3 regions of the Klebsiella sp. RIT-PI-d genome follow, and region 3 is predicted to be linked to each of the others. Evidence: predicted binding sites of a transcription regulator. Region 3 holds the regulator's gene; each other region holds the start of a gene.

Region 1 (7,726 bases), on a different contig from region 3:
ACGACCCACCACACGACGGCCCAAAGCCAGAACTGGCGTGCGCCATTATCTAACGATAGTGGTTTAATATAGGCAGCCGTAAAGACCGCGCCAAACAACAGCCACAGCGCCTGACCATTTTCAATCCAGTCAACGACTTTACCGTGTAGTAGCGGGAAGTGGAGGTCTGCTGCGAAGGGAAACAGGACTGCTAACAGCAGCAAAAATAATGCCGCCGCAGAAAATTGTGTTTTCAGTGTCATATGCCGTCATTACTTAAGGACAAATTAAGGAAAATCTTAGACGACGATAATAACCTTTTTGTACCAATACGCATTGTTTAAGTGTGCCTGTTATGGCTTCTGTCGCATAAAAGGCTTTTATCGTTAAAACCCGCCTGCGGAATACGCGGCGGTAACTGGCCGATAACGGCCAGTTTGTAACAAAAAATCAGAAGCGATAGCCGCCTGAGAACATAAAGACCCACGGATCAAGTCGCGTATTCACATTCTGCTGAACGCCATTTGCTTTGAATTTGACCTCGGTATCAATATCCATATACCAGACTGACATATTAATTAGCCAGTTGCGGTTAATAAGATAATCCAGACCAACCTGACCCGCCGCGCCCCATGAATCTTTTAAATGTAGATCGGATAATCCCGCTGCTTTACCAGTGCTGTTAAAACTTTCGTCAAAGAAGGTGGTGTAGTTAACACCCGCACCGATATACGGCCGAACCTGACTGCTGGCGTCGCCGAAGTACCACTGCGCCATCAAACTGGGCGGGAGATGATGAACCGTGGCGATATCGCCCGTCGGCCCGGTACCGACTTTATGCCGAAACGGTGTTGCTGCCAGCAGCTCCACCCCAACATTGTCGGTCGCCATCCAGCTAAACGTCAGCCCCAGCTGCGTATTGTTATCAACATTAAATCCGCCGAGGCTGTTAAGAACATTGTCTGAACCCGCCGTAGGCCGTACCGTTGCCGAACCGGCACGGATAAAAAATTCACCGGCGTCATGCGCCCAGACATTCCCAGAGAGACTGCTTAAAATCAATGCTGCCACCGCACTCTTTTTCATATCCACTCCATCGTTATGGTTTTCTCAAGCGCGTGAAATATACCCATAAAGCGGTAAAAGTGATCTAACAGAGATCACATTTAATCCTTAGATTTAACATTCATTGATCTGGATTAATTTTTACGTTCTGAAACAGACTTTAGTTTTTGCACCTCGATCAATTTTGCCAATTATTTGCATAAGCGAAATTCCCCCTCTTTGTTCAATACCTGAACTGACGCAGGACCTATTCAGTGACGATCGCGCGCGTTTTTCCCATAGCCACGATTAAAACCTCCGTTCAACAGTGGGTTGTTTGATCTGTGCGGCTCACCGAGTCTTACCGCGCCTTTACAAAGCCAGACCATTACTTACGTTTACTGATGCTGCCACTGATGCATTATCCAGGGTACAATCGTCCGCTTAACAACAGCTGCAATACTCAAGGAGAGTGCATGTCTATCACGGCGAAGTCCGTTTACCGTGACACGGGTAATTTTTTTCGTAATCAGTTCATTACCATTTTGCTGATTGCTTTATTGTGTGCATTTATCACGGTAGTGCTTGGCCATGCTTTTTCACCCAGTGAGGAGCAGCTTTCAATCCTGAGCAGCGGAGACAACCTGGCCGCCAGCGGCGGGTTATTTGACCTGGTGCAGAGCATGACGCCTGAGCAGCAGCGGGTCTTGCTCCATGCCTCGGCTATTTCCACCTTTTCCGGTCTGGTCGGCAATGCGCTGTTAGCGGGGGGCGTTCTGCTGATGATCCAGCTGATCTCTGCTGGTCAACGCGTTAGCGCCCTGCGCGCGATTGGTGCCAGTGCGCCGGTGCTCCCTAAGCTGTTTTTGCTTATTCTGTTGACCACTTTTTTGGTGCAAATAGGCATTATGCTGATTGTGGTGCCGGGAGTTATCCTGGCGATCATTCTGTCTTTTGCGCCCATTATTCTGGTGCAGGAGAAGATGGGCATCTTTGCTTCACTGCGTGCCAGTATGCGTCTGGCATGGGCGAATATGCGTCTGGTCGCCCCCGCGATTATTTTCTGGCTGCTGGCCAAAACGCTGCTGCTGATGATGGCATCCCATTTCGCCGCGCTCACACCGCTGCTGGGTGCCGTAGTCGCTAATACAGTCAGTAATTTGATTTCCGCGATACTGCTTATTTATCTGTTTCGCCTGTACATGCTTATTCGCTCTTAACCCTGTCGCCCGCCAGGCGGGCGTTACTATTACGGAATCGTTGTATGAAGCAGTTTCTGGATTTTTTACCGCTGGTCGTCTTTTTTGCCTTTTACAAACTGTACGACATCTACACGGCGACCACCGCGCTTATCGTCGCCACGGCTGTGGTCCTGATCTACAGTTGGATACGCTACCGTCGGGTCGAAAAAATGGCGCTAATCACCTTTGTGCTGGTGGCGGTGTTTGGTGGACTGACGCTGTTCTTCCATAATGACGAGTTTATTAAATGGAAAGTCACGGTGATTTACGCTCTGTTTGCCGGCGCGCTGCTGTTTAGCCAGTGGGTGATGAAAAAGCCATTGATCCAGCGCATGCTCGGCAAAGAGCTGACGCTGCCTGCGGCAGTGTGGGCAAAGCTGAACATCGCCTGGGCGCTGTTTTTCATTGTTTGCGGCCTGGCTAACATCTATATCGCTTTCTGGCTGCCACAAAATATCTGGGTTAATTTTAAAGTCTTTGGGCTGACCGCCTTAACGCTGGTATTTACGCTGCTTAGCGGTATTTATATCTACCGGCACATGCCGCAGGACGAGAAATCCGCAAAATGACAATCGCCAATGAGTTAGCACAGGGTGAGCTGGTTTTACGGACTCTGGCGATGCCTGCCGATACCAACGCCAACGGCGACATTTTTGGCGGCTGGCTGATGTCACAAATGGATATGGGTGGGGCTATTCAGGCCAAAGAAATCGCGCAGGGTCGCGTAGTGACGGTGCGCGTCGACGGCATGACCTTCCTGCGGCCGGTCGCGGTGGGCGACGTCGTATGCTGTTATGCCCGCTGCATCAAACGCGGTACAACCTCGATCACGATTAACGTTGAAGTGTGGGTCAAGAAAGTGTCGTCGGAGCCGATTGGCCAGCGTTACAAAGCAACTGAAGCGTTATTTATCTATGTGGCGGTAGATAGCGACGGTAAACCACGACCGCTGCCAGCGGCGTGATCTATCGCCCGGCGCAGGCCGGGCGATGATAATCACATAAAGCCCAGCAGTGAAAAAAAGAAGTAGCCAATCACCAAAACTATGATGGGCGTAATGTATAACGGTATGATTTGCAGAAAGATCGTGTGGCGCGGCACCACAATGCGCGATTCGATTTGTTGCCGGGTCATCCCCTCTGCGCCCTTCGCCTTTTCAAGGATCATCTGGTCCTCAACCCCTTCACGCACGAAGCGCGCCTGACGGCTCATCCGCGCTCCGGATGCCTGTAGCGCCAGCCCAACGAAAATAAGCGCAAAGATAACCCAGAACATCAGATTAAGGCCGTGGCTGAACTGCGGCTGCGGCGAGTTAAACCAGAAGAAATTCAGGAACGGCGTGTTGAAACGCATCATTTCAATCATGACGTGGGCAAAGTCCAGCATCACGGCATTTATGCCCGCCTGCTTTTCGCTTTGCGCATACATAAATTTCAGCACTGAAATCAGGGTAGAAACGACTGCTGGAATAAAAATCACCCAACCGGCGATCCGTTTGATGATGGCGATGCGTCCAGCTTGTTGATACGTCATGGATTCCCCTTATAAAGACGCTTTGTTATCGCTGCTAATTCTACCCGCTGATACCCGATTTCGCCCGATTTTTAAAAGCAATGTGCTATAACAACCTCTGTATTGAAATGGAAACGACAGTCTGAATACTTTGCATTAGCGGATAAGCCCGCGCTGGCGCAGTGAAAAACGTATGCAAAGCGGGATGGACAGAACTCCTGAGGAGGGGTGCAATGACGACTCAGCGACAAATTCTTGCCGCAATTTTTGATATGGATGGCCTGCTCATTGATTCTGAACCTTTATGGGACCAGGCGGAACTGGAGGTGATGGCGGATCTTGGCGTCGACATTTCCCGGCGCAATGAGCTGCCGGATCTGCTGGGACTGCGGATCGATATGGTCGTGGCGTTATGGTATGACCAGCAGCCGTGGCGGGGGCCGGGGCGCGATGAGGTCACTGCACGCATTATACGCCGTACCATGGATCTGGTTGCCGATGCGCGTCCGCTGCTACCCGGCGTCCGTGAGGCCATTGCACTCTGTAAAGCTGAAGGGCTGAAAGTGGGTCTTGCTTCCGCATCACCGCTGCTAATGCTGGAAAATGTGCTGAGCATGTTTGACTTACGTGATGATTTTGATGCCCTCACCTCGGCCGAAAAACTGCCGTTCAGTAAACCGCACCCGCAAGTGTACCTCGACTGTGCAGCAAAATTAGGCGTCGACCCGCTTTGCTGCGTGACGCTGGAGGATTCTGTTAATGGCATGATTGCCACCAAAGCCGCGCGAATGCACTCAATTGTGGTACCGGCTGAAGAAACTGCGCACGATCCGCGCTATGCGCTGGCCGATGTTAAACTGCTTTCCTTAGTCGATTTAACCGCCGCGCATTTACGCCGTTAATTTCGTTGGGCATTCTTATTGAATGCCCTCTTGACCCCATCCTCACACCGCCACGTAAATTGTGACATTGAGTTACAACGTCACCTCTTTCGCATACTGTATAAAAACCCTATACTGGATGAAATAACAGTTTAGCGGGTCCACTATTTATCATGACGGCGGAAGGGCACCTTCTTTTTTCTATTGCCTGTGCGGTTTTTGCCAAAAACGCCGAGCTTACCCCTGTGCTCGCGCAGGGAGACTGGTGGCATATTATTCCGTCTGCCATTCTGACGTGTCTTTTGCCGGACATCGATCATCCGCAGTCATTTCTTGGGCAGCGCCTTCGCTGGATCTCAAAGCCCATCGCCCGGGCCTTTGGCCATCGTGGCTTCACTCACAGTTTATTAGCCGTTTTTTGCGGTCTGACAATTTGCTATTTTAAAGTCCCGGCAAGCTGGGTTATTCCGGCTGACGCCGTACAAGGGCTGGTACTGGGTTATCTGAGTCATATTCTTGCCGATATGCTGACGCCTGCCGGAGTGCCGTTGTTATGGCCCTGCCGCTGGCGCTTTCGTCTTCCCATCCTGGCGCCACGCAAAGGTAATCAGCTTGAACGCGTACTGTGTATGGCGCTATTTGCCTGGGCTATCTGGATGCCGCAGAATCTGCCAGATAGCAGCGCGGTACGCTGGTCATCAGGCGTGATCAATACGTTGCAAACCGGGTTTTATCGCTTAATTAACCAACCGTAAAGGTGATATATCAGGCGTTTTTATTCTTTAGCTATAAGCCATTCCATTTGGATATAAGACCCGTGTCACACTTCTGCTACTCTTGCGCCATCTGAGTCGGCGTTTCTAAGCCGACCATTATAAACAGGAGAACGGGGATGAATTTTCCATTGATAGCGAACATTATCGTGTTCGTCGTTTTGTTGTTTGTGCTGGGGCAAACCCGTCACAAACAGTGGAGTCTGGCAAAAAAAGTGCTGGCCGGTCTGGTACTGGGCGTGGTATTTGGCCTGGCGTTGCAGATGATTTATGGCGACGACAGTTCGGTACTGAAAAGCTCTATTCAGTGGTTCAATATCGTCGGTAATGGCTATGTTCAGCTGCTACAGATGATCGTGATGCCTCTGGTATTTGCCTCAATTCTGAGTGCCGTTGCCCGCCTGCATAACGCTGCACAGCTGGGTAAAATAAGCGTACTGACTATCGGCACCCTGCTCTTTACCACCCTTATTGCCGCGCTCGTCGGCGTGCTGGTCACCAACCTGTTCGGTCTTTCAGCCCAGGGGCTGGTTCAGGGCGTGGCGGAGACGGCGCGTCTGAGTGCCATTGAGAGTAACTATGCGGGGAAAGTGGCCGATCTGAGCGTGCCTCAGCTTATTCTCTCTTTTGTTCCGAAGAATCCTTTTGCCGATCTCACGGGTGCTAATCCCACCTCCATCATCAGCGTGGTAATTTTCGCCGCCTTCCTCGGCGTGGCGGCACTGAAGCTGCTGAAAGATGACGTTGCCAAAGGTCAGCGCGTATTAACCGCCATCGATACGCTGCAAAGCTGGGTAATGAAACTGGTCCGCCTGGTGATGCAGGTAACACCATACGGTGTGCTGGCGCTAATGACTAAAGTGGTGGCCGGTTCTAATTTGCAGGATATCATTAAGCTGGGAAGCTTTGTTGTCGCGTCCTATCTGGGCCTGGCCATTATGTTTGTGGTTCATGGCATTCTGCTGGGCGTAAACGGGGTCAGCCCGCTGCGCTATTTCCGCAAAGTATGGCCGGTACTCACGTTCGCCTTCACCAGCCGTTCCAGCGCAGCAAGCATTCCGCTGAATGTTGAAGCGCAAACGCGTCGTCTGGGCGTACCGGAATCCATAGCCAGCTTCTCAGCCTCGTTCGGTGCCACCATTGGTCAGAACGGCTGTGCCGGCCTGTACCCGGCGATGCTGGCGGTAATGGTTGCGCCTACCGTAGGTATTAACCCGTTAGATCCGATGTGGATTGCAACGCTTGTCGGCATTGTCACCGTGAGTTCTGCGGGGGTAGCCGGTGTGGGCGGTGGCGCGACGTTCGCCGCACTGATTGTCCTGCCGGCAATGGGACTTCCGGTTACGCTGGTGGCCCTGCTGATCTCTGTGGAACCGCTGATTGATATGGGTCGTACCGCACTGAATGTCAGCGGATCGATGACCGCCGGAACGCTTACCAGCCAGTGGCTGAAGCAGACGGATAAAAGCATTATGAACAGCGAAGAAGAAGTCGAGCTGGCTCATCGTTAAACGTCAGGCCGGGCGCTCTGCCCGGCTACAATGCCCCAGCCCGGTTCGCCGGGCGCATTCTATTTTACTCTGTAATATCTTCTTCCTGGCGCATCTGCGTCGCCCAGCGCTGCGCGGACTCAGGAATAGTAAACGCCTGAGAGCGTGCAAAAGTCTCGCCCGTAAACACGAACGCAACATATTTACCGCGTAAAATCCACACGTCCTGAAAACCCTCCATCTTGACCGCATGTTCAGGCGGCGCGGGTTCAATACGCGGCACGTAGCTGATGACAGGACGATTTTGTTGTCGAAGTGTTTTCATAAGCGGTTCATTCACTAAAAGGGCAGAAACAAAGAGACTATGATATCCGAAATTACCCTCTGGCGTCGCGTTGTTGAAAGATTGTGGCATTGAGTTTGCCTTAAGTCATACCTGGATCTGAGATTGTTCTATAGTTAGAGGGGTTTTTTACATTAAGAACGACCATTTTCAGAAATGAAAACAAGAGGCTTATGCAATGTCGAAAGATGATAAAAAGAGCAATAATCACACTTCTCCCGTTCATGATGAGAAACAATCACAACCAGGTCTGGACTCTCTGGCGCCACAGGATGGTTCCCATCAACCGGACCCTAAACCTACGGCCCCTGGCGAGCAGCCAACCGCCCCGGGCAGTCTGAAAGCCCCCGACGTTGAGAGTGACAAACTGACGGCGCTGGAGACTTTCCGTAAGGACAGTGAAAATCAGGCGCTGACTACCAATCAGGGCGTGAAAATTTCTGACGATCAAAACTCACTGCGT
Region 2 (7,726 bases), on a different contig from region 3:
GGGATACGGGTTACAGGATTGTATTGCGTTTGGTGATGGCATGAATGATGCGGAGATGCTCAGCATGGCGGGCAAAGGTTGCATTATGTCTAATGCGCACCAGCGCCTGAAAGATATGTACCCTAAGCTGGAAGTGATTGGCACCAACGCCGATAACGCCGTGCCGGTATATTTACGCCAGCTTTATCTCAAGTGATTATTTATTAGTCAGTTGTCAACCTCTCTCTTCGCTACAATGGGTGATCTTTACTCTGTGAGACATTCATTGTGGCGCTTCTTATTATCACCACTATTTTGTGGGCTTTCTCTTTCAGCCTGTTTGGCGAGTATGTTGCCGGGCATGTAGACAGCTATTTCGCGGTGCTGGTCCGTGTCGGGCTGGCTGCACTGGTATTCCTGCCGTTTCTGCGCACCCGCGGACACAGTGCAAAAACACTTGGCCTGTATATGCTGGTTGGCGCGATGCAGTTAGGCATTATGTACATGTTAAGCTTCCGGGCTTACCTGTATCTGACCGTTTCTGAACTGCTGCTGTTTACCGTGCTGACGCCGCTGTATATCACGCTGATTTACGATCTGATGAGTAAACGCCCTTTACGCTGGGGTTACCTGTTTAGCGCGCTGCTGGCAGTGATTGGCGCAGGGATTATTCGTTATAACCAGGTTACCGATCATTTCTGGACCGGGCTGCTGCTGGTACAGCTTTCCAACATCAGTTTTGCTATCGGCATGGTGGGATATAAGCGCCTGATGGAAACCCGGCCGATGCCACAGCATAACGCCTTCGCCTGGTTTTACGTGGGCGCGCTTCTGGTGGCGATAGTGGGATGGTCGCTACTGGGGAATGCCCAGAAAATGCCGGAAACTCCGCTGCAATGGAGCATTCTGGTCTTCCTTGGGGTTGTGGCCTCGGGGATTGGCTATTTTATGTGGAACGTCGGCGCAACGCAGGTGGATGCCGGCACCCTGGGCATCATGAACAATATGCATGTCCCGGCGGGACTGCTGGTCAATCTGGCCATCTGGCATCAACAACCGCACTGGCCGACGTTTATTACGGGTGCGGTTGTGATCCTGATTTCACTGTGGGTGCATCGCTGCTGGGTCGCTCCGCGCTCCGGACAAACGGCAGATGATCGCAGGCATGATTCCGCGCCGAGCGAATAAACGCCTCGACTACCGGCTGGCGCTGTTCGCCGTCGCGCACGGCGGCGTACAGCCGGCTCCATAATCCCTCGCCCAGGGTCCTGGTCGCCACCAGACCCTGGCGTTCAAAACTCTCCACCACCCAGTGCGGCAGCGCGGCCACACCCATCCGGGCTGCCACCATCTGAATCAGCAGCAATGTATTATCCACGCTTTTTAACTGCGGACTAATACCTGCGGGTTGCAGGAAATGTCGCCAGACGTCGAGTCGGCTGCGCTGTACCGGATAAATCAGCAGGGTTTCGCAGGCTAAATCTTCCGGTGTGATGCGGGCTTTTGCTGCCAGCGGATGATCCGGAGCCAGTACCAGACGCACCTCAAAATCAAACATTGGCGAATAATGCAGACCGCTGCGCGGCAGAATGTCAGAGGTCATCACCAGATCCAGTTCGCTTTGCTGTAGCGCGGGCTGCGGATCAAACGTCACGCCGGATTTAAAATCCATCTCCACCTGCGGCCATTTCGCGCGAAAATTTTCAAGCGCCGGGGTTAACCATTGAATACAGCTATGGCATTCAATAGCGATCCGCAACGTGGTTTGCTGCGGCTCATTACACGCCTGCAGCGCCCGGCTGATTTGCGGCAGAATTTGATTGGCCAGTTGCAATAATACCTCGCCCTGCGGCGTGAAGCGTAACGGCTGGCTTTTACGGACAAATAAGCGAAAGCCAAGGCGCTGTTCCAGATCGCTGAACTGGTGCGAGAGAGCTGACTGGGTCTGATGCAACGTGGCTGCTGCCGCAGCCAGCGATCCGCAGCTTCGCAACGCTTGTAGCGTTTTCAGATGTTTAATCTCGATCATGAAAGTCCTTCACTTCAGCATGAATAAATTGCGCTTGAGCAATATACAGTACCTTCACATTATGGATGTGTAAACATCTGGACGGCTAAATACTAAAAATTCCATAAGGGGCATATCATGACAATTTTAAATCACACCCTCGGTTTTCCCCGTATCGGCCTGCGCCGTGAGCTAAAAAAAGCGCAGGAGAGCTACTGGGCAGGTAACAGTTCGCGTGACGATCTGCTGGCGGTGGGCCGTGAACTGCGTGCCCGCCACTGGGAGCAGCAAAAAGCAGCGGGCGTGGATGTGCTTCCAGTAGGGGATTTCGCCTGGTACGACCATGTTCTGACCACCAGCCTGCTACTTGGCAACGTACCGGCTCGTCATCAGAACAAAGACGGGTCGGTCGATATCGATACGCTGTTCCGCATTGGTCGAGGACGTGCGCCGACAGGTGAACCCGCTGCGGCTGCCGAAATGACCAAATGGTTTAACACCAACTACCACTACATGGTGCCAGAGTTCGTTAAGGGTCAGCAGTTCAAGCTGACCTGGACACAGCTGCTGGACGAGGTCGATGAAGCGCTGGCGCTGGGCCATAAGGTAAAACCAGTGTTGCTGGGGCCAGTCACTTACCTGTGGCTGGGTAAAGTCAAAGGCGAGCAGTTTGATCGTCTGAGCCTCCTAAACGACATTCTCCCGGTCTATCAGCAGGTGCTGGCAGAACTGGCCAGTCGCGGTATTGAATGGGTGCAGATTGATGAGCCTGCGCTGGTGCTGGAGCTGCCTCAGGAATGGCTGGATGCGTTTAAACCAGCTTATGACGCGCTCAACGGTCAGGTCAAATTGCTGTTAACCACCTATTTTGAAGGTATCTCTGCCAATCTTAATACCATTTCTGCACTGCCGGTCCAGGGCCTGCATGTCGATCTGGTACACGGTAAGGATGATGTCGCTGAACTGCATGCGCGTTTACCGTCCGACTGGTTATTGTCTGCTGGCCTTATCAATGGTCGTAACGTCTGGCGGGCGGATCTCACGGAAAAATATGCGCAGATTAAAGACATCGCAGATAAGCGCGAGCTGTGGGTGGCGTCTTCCTGCTCGCTGCTGCACAGCCCCATCGATCTGAGCGTTGAGACTCGCCTGGATGAAGAAGTAAAAAGCTGGTTCGCCTTTGCGCTGCAAAAATGCGAGGAGTTAGCCCTGCTGCGCGATGCGTTGAACCGTCGCGACACCACCGCGATTGACGCATGGAGCGCACCGATTCAGGCTCGCCGTCACTCTGGCCGCGTACATAACGCGGCGGTACAGACGCGTCTGGCTGGCATTACTGCTCAGGACAGCCAGCGTGCCAGCGCCTACACGGTGCGTGCTGAAGCCCAGCGTGCGCGGTTTAATCTGCCCGCCTGGCCGACCACCACTATAGGGTCATTCCCGCAGACCACGGAAATTCGCGGCCTGCGTCTGGACTTCAAAAAAGGCAACCTCGACGCCAGCCACTACCGTACGGGCATTGCTGAGCATATTAAACAGGCGATTGTCGAGCAGGAGCGTCTGGGGCTGGATGTGCTGGTCCACGGCGAGGCCGAGCGTAACGACATGGTGGAGTATTTCGGCGAACATCTGGACGGGTTTATTTTTACCCAAAACGGCTGGGTACAGAGCTATGGCTCCCGCTGCGTGAAGCCGCCGGTGGTTATTGGCGACATCAGCCGTCCGCAAGCGATCACCGTTGAATGGGCGAAGTACGCCCAGTCTCTGACTGATAAACCCGTCAAGGGCATGTTAACCGGTCCGGTAACGATCCTCTGCTGGTCCTTCCCGCGTGAAGATGTCAGCCGCGAAACCATCGCCAAACAAATCGCGCTGGCATTGCGTGATGAGGTTGCCGATCTGGAAGCGGCAGGTATTGGCATCATTCAGATTGACGAGCCTGCACTGCGCGAAGGTTTGCCGCTCAAGCGCAGCGACTGGGATGCTTATCTGCAATGGGGTGTTGAAGCCTTCCGCATTAATGCCGCCGTCGCGCAGGACGACACTCAGATCCATACGCATATGTGTTATTGCGAGTTTAACGACATCATGGATTCTATTGCCGCACTGGATGCCGATGTCATTACCATCGAAACCTCGCGTTCAGACATGGAGCTGCTGGAGTCTTTCGAAGAATTCGACTATCCGAATGAAATCGGGCCGGGGGTCTACGATATTCACTCGCCGAATGTGCCGAGTGTGGAGTGGATTGAAGCGCTGCTGGAAAAAGCCGCCCGGCGTATTCCTGCCGGGCGCCTGTGGGTTAACCCGGACTGCGGCCTGAAAACCCGCGGCTGGCCAGAAACCCGAAGCGCGCTGGCGAATATGGTGAAAGCCGCGCAGAATTTGCGTCAGGCACAATAAAAAACAGACGCCAGCCTGTGGGCTGGCGTTTTCTTATTTATCGAGGTAGCGGGTAAACCACGCCAGCATTCTCTGCCAGCCATCAGTAGCCGACGCCTCATGATAACTCGAACGATAGTCGGCATTGAACGCGTGCCCGGCCTGCGGATAGACAATAATTTCTCCCGTCGCATTCGCCGCATTCAGTGCCTGGCGCATGTTTTCGAGGGTTTCCTGAGGAATGCTTTCATCCTGCGCGCCGTAAAGGCCGAGCACCGGGGCGCTTAAGTTATGGGCGACATCAACAGGATGGACAGGCGAGGTTAACGTCTTATCGCCAGTCACTTTGCCATACCAGGCCACCGCAGCTTTCAGCTGTGGGTTATGTGCGGCATACAGCCAGGCGATCCTTCCACCCCAGCAAAAACCGGTAGTGCCCAACCGATGAGCGTCGCCGCCGTTGCGTGCTGCCCAGTTTGCGACATGATCCAAATCTGCCATCACCTGCGCATCCGGGACGTGGGATACCAGCTCTTTAAACAGCGTCGGGATATCGTTATACGCGTTGGGATCGCCCTGACGAAAATAGAGTTCCGGGGCAATCGCCAGATAACCTTCCAGCGCAAGGCGACGACATAAATCGCGAATATGCTCATGTACGCCGAAAATTTCCTGCACTACGATAATGACAGGAAGCGGCTCTTTTGCGTCCTTAGGTTGAGCATAATAAGCGGGCATATTTTCGCCCTGCGTCGGGATCGTCGTGTCACCCGTCGCAATTGCCTCTTCGGGCGTGCGAACAAGAGTGGAAGCATGGGGTGAGGCGGCAGGGGCAAAACCCGGCTGGCGATCTGTAGTCATGGCATTCTCCGTACCCAGTATTAGCGCAGTGTTAACTATAGACCCCGCATCTGTAATTTTCCGCGTTAAAGGACAATTCATCATGTTGATGGTTACGCTATTTCGGTACATTAGTGTGATGCATGTCACTATTGCGTAGAAATAAACTGCAACAAGATTTCTCATGAGTGACTCGGGTCACGAAATTATTCCGGTCACTTCTGTAGAGTACCTTTTTGCTTCTTCTGACAAACCGACCCACAGAGGAGTCTTTTTATGTCCAAGTCTGATGTTTTTCATCTCGGCCTCACCAAAAACGATCTACAAGGGGCTACGCTGGCTATCGTCCCGGGCGATCCTGAGCGTGTGGAAAAAATCGCCGCGCTGATGGATAAGCCGGTTAAACTGGCATCGCATCGCGAATTTACCTCCTGGCGTGCTGAACTTGACGGTAAAGCCATCATTATTTGTTCTACCGGTATTGGCGGACCTTCTACCTCTATCGCCGTTGAAGAGCTGGCGCAGCTCGGTATTCGTACCTTCCTGCGTATAGGCACGACCGGTGCTATCCAGCCCCACATTAATGTGGGTGATGTTCTGGTCACTACCGCGTCTGTCCGTCTGGACGGTGCCAGCCTGCACTTCGCGCCAATGGAATACCCGGCTGTTGCCGACTTCGCATGTACCACTGCCCTGGTCGAGGCTGCAAAATCGATTGGTGCGACAACGCACATTGGTGTTACCGCGTCTTCTGACACCTTCTATCCAGGTCAGGAGCGCTACGATACCCTTTCCGGACGTGTCGTTAGCCGTTTCAAAGGCTCTATGGAAGAGTGGCAGTCCATGGGCGTCATGAACTATGAAATGGAATCTGCGACCCTGCTGACCATGTGCTCCAGCCAGGGCCTGCGCGCGGGAATGGTTGCCGGTGTGATTGTTAATCGTACCCAGCAGGAAATTCCGAACGCTGAAACCATGAAACAAACCGAAAGCCACGCGGTGAAAATTGTGGTTGAAGCCGCCCGTCGCCTTCTCTAAATTTTCTTTTGTTTTACCAGGGGCCGACACGTTCGGCCCTTTCTTTTTGCGTAAAGCCTCGCAGAAAAACCGTTTAGGCTGGACGTTTATACAGCAAGCCCGTATTTTGCATGAGGAATGAATCATGCGGGAGGGTAAATGGACAGCGCAATCATTATCAGCGTGCTACTCATGCTGGCGGGGATCGTCGTCGGCTGGCTGGCAGCAAGCTACCGCGCCGCGCAGCAGCAGGCCGATATCCTCGCTGAACAGCGCGATATTTTTGGCGAACTAAGTGCGGCAAAACAGCAGATTGCCCAGCACAGTCACTGGCGCGATGAGTGCGACCTGCTGAATAATGAACTGCGCAGCCTGCGGGAAATTAATACCTCAATGGAGGCTGATTTGCGCGAGGTCACCACGCGTCTTGAGGCCTCGCAGGATAAAACCCGCCAAATGATCAACAGCGAGCAACGGCTCAGTGAACAGTTTGAAAATCTGGCAAATCGCATCTTCGAACACAGCAACCGGCGCGTAGACGAGCAAAACCGGCAAAGCCTGCACGGGTTGCTCACGCCGCTGCGCGATCAGCTCGACGGCTTTCGTCGTCAGGTGCAGGACAGCTTTGGTCAGGAAGCGCGGGAAAGACATACGCTGGCGCATGAAATTCGTAATCTCCAGCAGCTTAATGCACAAATGGCGCAGGAAGCGCTGAATCTAACGCGTGCATTAAAGGGCGATAACAAAGCGCAGGGGAACTGGGGTGAGGTAGTGCTGACCCGCGTGCTGGAAGCTTCCGGGCTGCGCAACGGTCATGAATATGAAACGCAGGTGAGTATCGAAACCGACACCCGCTCGCGTATGCAGCCTGACGTGATTGTTCGCCTGCCGCAAGGCAAAGATGTCGTGGTTGATGCCAAAATGACCCTGGTAGCTTATGAGCGCTATTTCAATGCTGAAGAAGACTATACCCGTGAAGCCGCGCTTCAGGAGCATATTGCCTCCGTTCGCAACCATATTCGTCTGCTCAGTCGCAAAGATTATCAGCAGCTTCCGGGGCTGCGCAGTCTTGACTATGTGCTGATGTTCATCCCCGTTGAACCGGCATTTTTACTCGCCATTGACCGGCAGCCGGAACTTATCACCGAAGCGCTGAAAAATAATATTATGTTAGTCAGCCCGACTACATTACTGGTGGCGCTACGCACCATTGCAAATCTGTGGCGTTATGAGCATCAAAGCCGCAACGCACAGCACATCGCCGATCGTGCCAGCCGCCTGTATGACAAAATGCGCCTGTTTGTGGACGACATGTCGTCCATCGGCCAGAGTCTTGATAAAGCGCAGGATAACTACCGTCAGGCCATGAAAAAACTGACATCGGGACGCGGCAACGTGCTGGCGCAGGCAGAGGCTTTTCGTGCGCTTGGCGTCGAGATTAAGCGCGAGATAAATCCGGATTTAACCGAGCAGGCAACCGCGCAGGATGAGGAGTTTCGA
Region 3 (7,726 bases):
CAAGATCACTTCGCAGGAGCTGTTAGCGCAGGCTGAAAAGCTCTGCGTGCAACGCAATGTGCGCCTGACCCCACAGCGCCTTGAGGTCCTGCGCTTAATGAGCCTGCAACAGGGTGCTATTAGCGCGTATGATTTGCTCGATCTGCTACGCGATAAAGAGCCTCAGGCTAAGCCGCCGACAGTTTATCGCGCGCTTGAGTTCTTACTTGAGCAGGGTTTTGTACACAAAGTGGAATCCACTAACAGCTACGTGTTGTGTCACCTCTTTGAGCATACGCATACTTCGGCCATGTTTATCTGCGACCGCTGTGGCGTGGTTAAAGAAGAAGGGGCAGAAGGCGTGGAAGATATTATGCATGCTCTGGCAGCCAGAATGGGTTTTGCCCTGCGGCATAACGTGATAGAAGCACACGGTCTGTGCGCCGGGTGTGCTGAAGTCGAGGCATGTCGCCATCCGGGCGAGTGCCATCACGATCATTCTATTCAGAGCAAGAAAAAGCCGCGCTAGCTACGGCGCGGCCTTTCAGGGGGGTAGGTCTTCTCAGGGGTTAGCTGAGTTTACTCTTACCAGCGATACTCGTTGCGGGTTTCCCAGTCTTTTACTTCAGTTTCCGCCTGGTCTTTCTCATAACCATAACGTTCCTGGATTTTACCCACGAGCTGATCGCGTTTACCTTCGATGACAGTCATATCATCGTCAGTCAGTTTACCCCATTTTTCTTTCGCTTTACCTTTGAACTGTTTCCAGTTACCGCCGACTTCGTCTTTATTCATAATTATGTCCTCTTTTTGGGGTACAAAACATGTGAACTTTGTCGCTCAGAAAGCGTATCTTTCTGCTGAACGTATGAATAAGTATAGGAGACGATCCTGCACCCTGCGGCAAATTAAGAATATTTAACCCTGCGAGGTGAGAAGAGGTTGAGGATTTCTGCAAAGGAAAGAGATATGTCTGCGGCACCCGGGGCACCGCAGAATTCGATTCGTGCTTACAGCCATTCGCCGTTGCGGATTACGCCTACAGCCAGACCCTCAATGGAGAAGCTTTGCTTGCGCAAGTCAACCACAATGGGTGAAAAATCGCTATTTTCAGGCAGCAACTCAACGACGTTACCCTGTTTTTTCAAACGTTTAACGGTAACTTCTTCATCAATGCGTGCCACGACAACCTGGCCATTATGCACGTCCTGCGTTTTATGCACGGCCAGTAAATCGCCGTCCATGATGCCAATATCTTTCATCGACATACCGCTAACGCGCAGCAGAAAATCAGCGCTCGGTTTAAACAGCAGGGGATCGACCTGATAATGACTTTCAATATGCTGCTGTGCCAGCAGCGGCTCACCGGCGGCAACGCGGCCAATGAGAGGTAAACCTTCTTCTTCCTGCAGCAACAGGCGAATACCGCGTGATGCGCCGGTGACGATTTCAATCACCCCTTTGCGCGCCAGTGCTTTAAGGTGTTCTTCAGCCGCATTTGGGGAACGGAACCCCAAACGTTGCGCAATTTCCGCACGCGTTGGTGGCATGCCTGTCTGGCTGATGTGGTCCCGAATGAGATCGAACACCTCTTGCTGCCTGGCCGTTAACGCTTTCATTCCGCCCCCTGGGTGTATATACAGTTGTGCTGTGAGTATATACAGTTAACGGCGATTTTGAAACCATTATCGGGGCGAAAAAGCAGAGACTTTTCTACTTTTGCGACCTTTAACGATAATGCGACCACAATAATGTCGCCCAGGTAATGAGTGCGACAACGATTGACAGCAGTACCGCCGCCGATCCCATGTCCTTAGCCCGGCCTGAAAGCTCATGCCGTTCCGTACCAATCCGGTCGACAACCGCCTCGATTGCGCTGTTTAAAATCTCGACAATCATGACCAGCAGCACCGAACCGATTAACAGCACGCGAGTAATGGCATCTACATCAAGCCAACATGCGAGGATAATGGCTGCAAGAGCAGCAACACCTTCCTGGCGAAAAGCAGCTTCGTTGATCCATGCTGCACGAAATCCTTTCCAGGAATAACCCGCTGCATTGATGATCCGGGTCAAACCGGTGGTATTATTGGCCATTAAAAGAACCTTTTTACATTATTAGCGTCAATGATATAGCGCGCATCCTGCGTAAGCTCAGAAAATCGGTTCACTTTCTGATATCCTTGCAGCGCATTTGCATGATTAACCAGAGGCTTCACATCGTTTATGTCTGGCTGGCCACGAATTTACTACAAATTACTGAATTTACCATTAAGCGTATTGGTAAAGAGCAAATCTATTCCGGCGCAACCCGCGCAGGAACTGGGCCTGGACTCGTCCCGCCCTATTATGTACGTATTGCCGTACAACTCAAAAGCGGACCTGCTGACCCTACGCGAGCAGTGTCTGGCGCACGATCTGCCCGACCCTCTGGAGCCTCTGGAGATCGACGGCACCCTGCTGCCGCGTTATGTATTTATTCATGGCGGCCCACGTGTGTTCCGGTACTACACGCCGAAAGAAGAGTCTATCAAACTCTTCCACGACTATTTGGATCTGCATCGCAGTAATCCACTTCTCGACGTACAAATGGTCCCTGTTTCCATCATGTTCGGTCGGTCGCCGGGGCGTGAAAAAGGTGAAGTTAATCCGCCGCTAAAAATGCTTAACGGCGTGCAAAAGTTCTTCGCTGTTTCCTGGCTTGGCCGCGACAGTTTCGTCCGTTTTTCGCCGTCCGTTTCGCTGCGCCGCATGGCCGACGAACACGGCACGGATAAAATCATTGCGCAAAAGCTGGCGCGTGTTGCGCGTATGCATTTCGCGCGTCAGCGTCTGGCTGCCGTCGGACCGCGTCTGCCTGCCCGTCAGGATCTGTTTAATAAGCTACTGGCCTCCAAAGCCATTGCCCGTGCGGTAGAAGATGAAGCGCGCAGCAAAAAAATCTCCCATGAAAAGGCGCAGCAAAACGCCATTGCACTGATGGAAGAAATTGCCGCTAACTTTTCCTATGAGATGATCCGCCTGACCGACCGTATTCTGGGCTTTACCTGGAACCGTTTGTATCAGGGGATTAACGTGCATAACGCCGAACGCGTGCGGCAACTGGCGCATGACGGCCACGAGATCGTGTATGTACCCTGCCACCGCAGCCATATGGACTACATGCTGCTGTCGTATGTGCTCTATCATCAGGGCCTGGTGCCGCCGCACATCGCTGCGGGCATCAACCTGAACTTTTGGCCTGCCGGACCGATTTTCCGCCGTCTCGGTGCCTTCTTTATTCGCCGCACCTTCAAAGGCAACAAGCTCTATTCAACGGTATTCCGCGAGTATCTCGGCGAGCTGTTCAGCCGTGGCTATTCAGTAGAGTATTTCGTTGAAGGTGGGCGCTCACGTACCGGCCGTTTGCTGGATCCTAAAACCGGTACGCTGTCGATGACCATTCAGGCCATGCTGCGCGGCGGTACGCGTCCAATTACCCTCGTGCCGATTTACATCGGCTATGAGCATGTGATGGAAGTCGGTACCTACGCCAAAGAGCTGCGCGGCGCGACGAAAGAGAAAGAAAATCTGCTGCAAATGATGCGGGGCTTAAGCAAGCTGCGCAATTTGGGTCAGGGCTATGTCAACTTTGGCGAACCCATGCCGCTGATGACCTATCTTAATCATCACGTTCCTGAGTGGCGTGAGTCCATCGATCCGATTGAAGCCGTCCGTCCGGCCTGGCTGACACCTACGGTAAATCGCATGGCCGCCGAGCTTATGGTGCGTATTAACAATGCAGGCGCAGCTAACGCCATGAACCTGTGTTGCACCGCGCTGCTGGCATCCCGTCAGCGCTCTCTGACCCGCGAGCAGCTGACTCAGCAGCTGGATTGTTATCTTGGACTGTTGCGCAATGTTCCCTACGCGCCGGATGCCACTGCGCCTGCCGCGACGGCAAATGCGCTGATCGAACATGCGTTGCAGATGAACAAGTTTCAGGTCGATAAAGACACCATCGGCGATATCATCGTTCTGCCACGCGAGCAGGCGGTGCTGATGACCTATTATCGCAATAACATCACGCATATGCTGATGTTACCGTCGTTAATTGCCGCTATCGTCACCCAGCATCGGCAGATTTCGCGGGAGGCGCTGCTTGAGCATGTGGAGTTGCTTTATCCGATGCTGAAAGCCGAACTGTTCCTGCGCTGGGAAACCGGTGAGATAGCCTGCGTGATTGATGCGCTGACAGAAGAGCTGGCGCGCCAGGGCTTGATTAGCCTGAACGAGAACGGATTGTGTGTTGATCCGTCGCGTTCGCGGACGTTACAACTGCTGGCCGCAGGCGCGCGCGAAACGCTCCAGCGCTATGCCATCACCTTCTGGCTGCTGAGCGCGAATCCATCCATAAACCGCGGTACGCTTGAGAAAGAGAGCCGCACCGTGGCGCAGCGCCTGTCGGTTTTGCACGGGATTAACGCGCCGGAGTTCTTCGACAAAGCGGTGTTCAGTTCTCTGGTTCTCACGTTACGCGATGAAGGATATATCAGCGACACCGGCGATGCCGAACCGGCAGAAACCATGAAGGTTTATCAAATGCTGGCTGAGTTAATTACGTCTGACGTCCGCTTAACCATTGAGAGCGCAGCGCAGGGCGAGTAAATAAAAATGCCGGATGAGGATCTTCATCCGGCATTAAGCCACATCATCGTTATGCCCGGCAGCGCTACGCTTGCACAGCCTGTGAATTATCCCCGGGTCAGGCGAACAGAGTAAGCACTATCAGAATGGCCAGTAACTTATCGCCAGTCCGACAAACAGCGCCAGTCCGACATAATTATTGTTCATAAACGCTTTAAAACAGGCGTCGCGCTGACGATGGAAAATTAGCGTCTGCTGATAGATAAACAGTATCCCCACTACCGCCACAGCCGCATAAAATGCGCTGCCCAGCCCGTTCAGCCAGCCGATAGCGGCCATTAATCCCAGCACCGCCACCTGCAAAATACCGATAATCACACGATCGTATTGCCCGAAAAGGATCGCCGTCGACTTCACGCCGATCTTCAGGTCGTCATCACGATCGACCATCGCATATTGTGTGTCATACGCTACGGCCCATAAAATGTTGCAGAAAAACAGTAGCCAGCAGCTGAGCGGGAGCGTTTCGCTTACGGCAGCAAACGCCATCGGGATCGACCAGCCAAACGCGGCACCCAGCACCACCTGAGGCAAGTGGGTGTAGCGCTTCATAAAAGGATAGATCCACGCCAGCAGCAGCGCAGCGACAGAAAGCAGGATCGTCATCCGGTTTAGCGTGAGTACCAGCAAAAAGGAGCACAACACGAGGATCGCAAACAGCGTACGCGCTTCTTTGCCGCTCACCGCCCCGCTGGGCAAAGGTCGATTGGCGGTCCGCTTTACATGGCCGTCTATTTTACGATCGGCATAATCATTAATCACACACCCTGCCGCGCGCATTAGCCAGACGCCCGCGACAAATACGGCGAGGATCCACAGCGGCGGCAGGCCCGGCGTCGCCACCCACAGCGCCCATAGCGTTGGCCACAGCAGCAGCAGCGCGCCGATAGGTTTGTCGGTACGCATCAGGCGGTGATACGCCAACAGCTTATTCTGCGTCAGACTCCACTCCATTTTTCTCTTCCTTCTGATAAATCGGTGATGCCGGTAAAAAAAGTTCGGTCAGTAGCAACGGTTTTCCATTAAGGCGCAGCCGCGAACGCCGCCCCCACAAATCGTCAATAGTGCCTGGTTCAATAAAATCCCGGGTTAACGTTGATGAGGTAAATAGATAGCGCCCCAGCGGCGTTTTGCCCAGCGTTTGTAATGCCAGCTCAGGACCGTTTAGTGTCGATTCCGGCACAACAGTACGGCCCGCCAGCCACGGCTCATCATCGGCACAGAGAATAATCTCCCGCAGCCAGTAGCGCGATTCATCTGGTAAAAATGCACGTTCTTCGCCGATCTCGTGCCGATCCACAAACGCCTCACGCATCAGCATAATGCTGATCTTTTTTCCCTGCTGCTCAAATCGTTTGGTCATTGAATCCTCCAGCAATAACCACTCACGCAGCGCGGGATTGAGTGCGGGGACAGGATCAAGATAGCGCAGCGCACGCAGTTGCGTTAGCGCAGGATGTGACATGCTGTTTCTCCGGTACAAAGTCTGACAGCATTGTAACGCAGAAAAGTGTGATGAGGAGCGGGTTAGATGCAAAAGCGCAACAGATACGTAACACAGCGCAGAGTGATAAAAAAAGTGCGCCCCGAAGGACGCACCGAAAGGCTAAGCCTAAACATCAGCATTGCGGGATAACACTCATCCCTTGCCTTTTACACTGCTGATAAAGGTGGAACGCGCTGAAGTTGACCCCAGACGCTCTGCTTCGTTAAGTAATTTCAATGCCTTATCGACATCGCCTTTATCTACAGCCTGTTTAATAGCCTGATTAAAGTAAGCTTCGGTGTCATTAAGAACCGGCTCACGTTTTGCAGCAGGTGCCGGGGCGGTAACCGGTGCGGCGGCAGGTGCGCTATATGCAGGCGCGGCGGTATTGCCGACAGTGACCGACGCCTGATCGGATGAACCAAACAACGGCCCTACCAGGACGCTTGAGCTGCTGTTAGTTTTGACTTTCAGTTTCACCACACCCTCAGTGGTATGGCGGGCAACAGGATCGGGAATATTTGGTATCGCATTACCAATGCCTTTGGCATAGGCTTTCGCCGGGTCCAGCAGCGTGGTCGTTTGCTGAAGATCTTTCTCGGTGGTAAAGACCAGCACGTAGATTTTCTGCTGCCCCAGGGCAGGTGTCAGGCGCATCACACCTTCAAGACGGTCGGCGCTCATCACACCCGGTTCCTGATAGGTAAAATAGCTGCTGGGGAAAAAGGCAGACGGCGTCAGGTTCTGATCGAGGATCAGCACATTTGGCGCGTAAACGCTGGTTTGTTTATTCACTTCGCTGGTCAGCGTCAGGGTCAGCTCGCCAATATTGGCGGGCACGCTGTAAGCGATGACCGGGCCGGTAATACCCGGAACCTCAAGGCGTTGTCCAACGGACGCAGTGGAAGAGGTTTGCTGTTTCGACGGATCAACCGGCGTCCAGGTGAGTTGCTGCAGAGCTGCAGCCGGGATCGCCGGGGCAGCGGCGGTATTTTGTGGGACATAATTGACCTCGGCCAGGCTGACTGCCGGCGCCGCAGCCAGTAATCCTGCCGTCAGGCAGAGCGCAACGAGACTTTTATTCATTTTCATTGTTATCACCTCAAAGTACTCAGGTGTGACGGTGGCCAGGCAATAGCGCGTCACCCCTTAGAAACAGAGAGGCTTGCGCCTCTCTTTCGTTCACAACATCAATACGGCTATTACCACCAGATTTCCATCTGTGCGCCGAAGCTGAATTCATCGCTGTCGCCGCGGCTATTGGAGAACTGACCGTTACCGGTAGAGTCGCTGATGGCAGAGCGGCCAATTGCGCCGGTGTTGCTTTTCACGTAACCCCATTTTTCATCCCATTTCGCATAGGTTGCGAAGACGCGCAGCGCCGGACGGGACCAGATGCTGTCGCCTGCCTGCCATTGTTGCGCAAGGGTGATTTTGTACTGGCTGTTACGATCGCCGGTTTGCTGCGATTTCACGTTGTCGTAGCCAACTTCCAGCAGGGTGCTCATGATCGGCGTCCATTTGTACATTGGACGTACGCCGACGGTGTACCAGTCAGTACCACGGTCGTCATCG

The links. Region 3 encodes LexA, which represses DNA repair genes until DNA is damaged. Its sites were predicted from a motif close to TNCTGTATGTACATACAGNA; they were not measured.
Region 1: the regulator LexA is predicted to act here: its motif matches at 4,791-4,810, upstream of AC791_RS10915 (metal-dependent hydrolase).
Region 2: the regulator LexA is predicted to act here: its motif matches at 6,324-6,343, upstream of rmuC (DNA recombination protein RmuC).

What each region holds. Positions count from the first base shown of each region.
Region 1 covers NZ_LGIT01000009.1:936,470-944,195, reverse strand. The annotation lists gene AC791_RS10950 (hypothetical protein) at 1-242, opposite strand, end outside; gene ompW (outer membrane protein OmpW) at 430-1,065, opposite strand; gene AC791_RS10940 (YciC family protein) at 1,500-2,243, shown strand; gene AC791_RS10935 (septation protein A) at 2,288-2,833, shown strand; gene yciA (acyl-CoA thioester hydrolase YciA) at 2,830-3,228, shown strand; gene AC791_RS10925 (YniB family protein) at 3,261-3,797, opposite strand; gene hxpB (hexitol phosphatase HxpB) at 4,010-4,678, shown strand; gene AC791_RS10915 (metal-dependent hydrolase) at 4,831-5,412, shown strand; gene AC791_RS10910 (L-cystine transporter) at 5,550-6,941, shown strand; gene cedA (cell division activator CedA) at 7,006-7,245, opposite strand; gene katE (catalase HPII) at 7,442-7,726, shown strand, end outside.
Region 2 covers NZ_LGIT01000005.1:58,150-65,875, forward strand. The annotation lists gene yigL (sugar/pyridoxal phosphate phosphatase YigL) at 1-196, shown strand, start outside; gene AC791_RS05755 (carboxylate/amino acid/amine transporter) at 268-1,167, shown strand; gene metR (HTH-type transcriptional regulator MetR) at 1,055-2,008, opposite strand; gene metE (5-methyltetrahydropteroyltriglutamate--homocysteine S-methyltransferase) at 2,126-4,390, shown strand; gene AC791_RS05770 (dienelactone hydrolase family protein) at 4,424-5,230, opposite strand; gene udp (uridine phosphorylase) at 5,486-6,247, shown strand; gene rmuC (DNA recombination protein RmuC) at 6,386-7,726, shown strand, end outside.
Region 3 covers NZ_LGIT01000001.1:63,283-71,008, forward strand. The annotation lists gene zur (zinc uptake transcriptional repressor Zur) at 1-508, shown strand, start outside; gene AC791_RS00285 (CsbD family protein) at 565-774, opposite strand; gene lexA (transcriptional repressor LexA) at 990-1,598, opposite strand; gene AC791_RS00295 (diacylglycerol kinase) at 1,708-2,076, opposite strand; gene plsB (glycerol-3-phosphate 1-O-acyltransferase PlsB) at 2,206-4,626, shown strand; gene ubiA (4-hydroxybenzoate octaprenyltransferase) at 4,747-5,619, opposite strand; gene ubiC (chorismate lyase) at 5,594-6,130, opposite strand; gene malM (maltose operon protein MalM) at 6,305-7,243, opposite strand; gene AC791_RS00320 (maltoporin) at 7,354-7,726, opposite strand, start outside.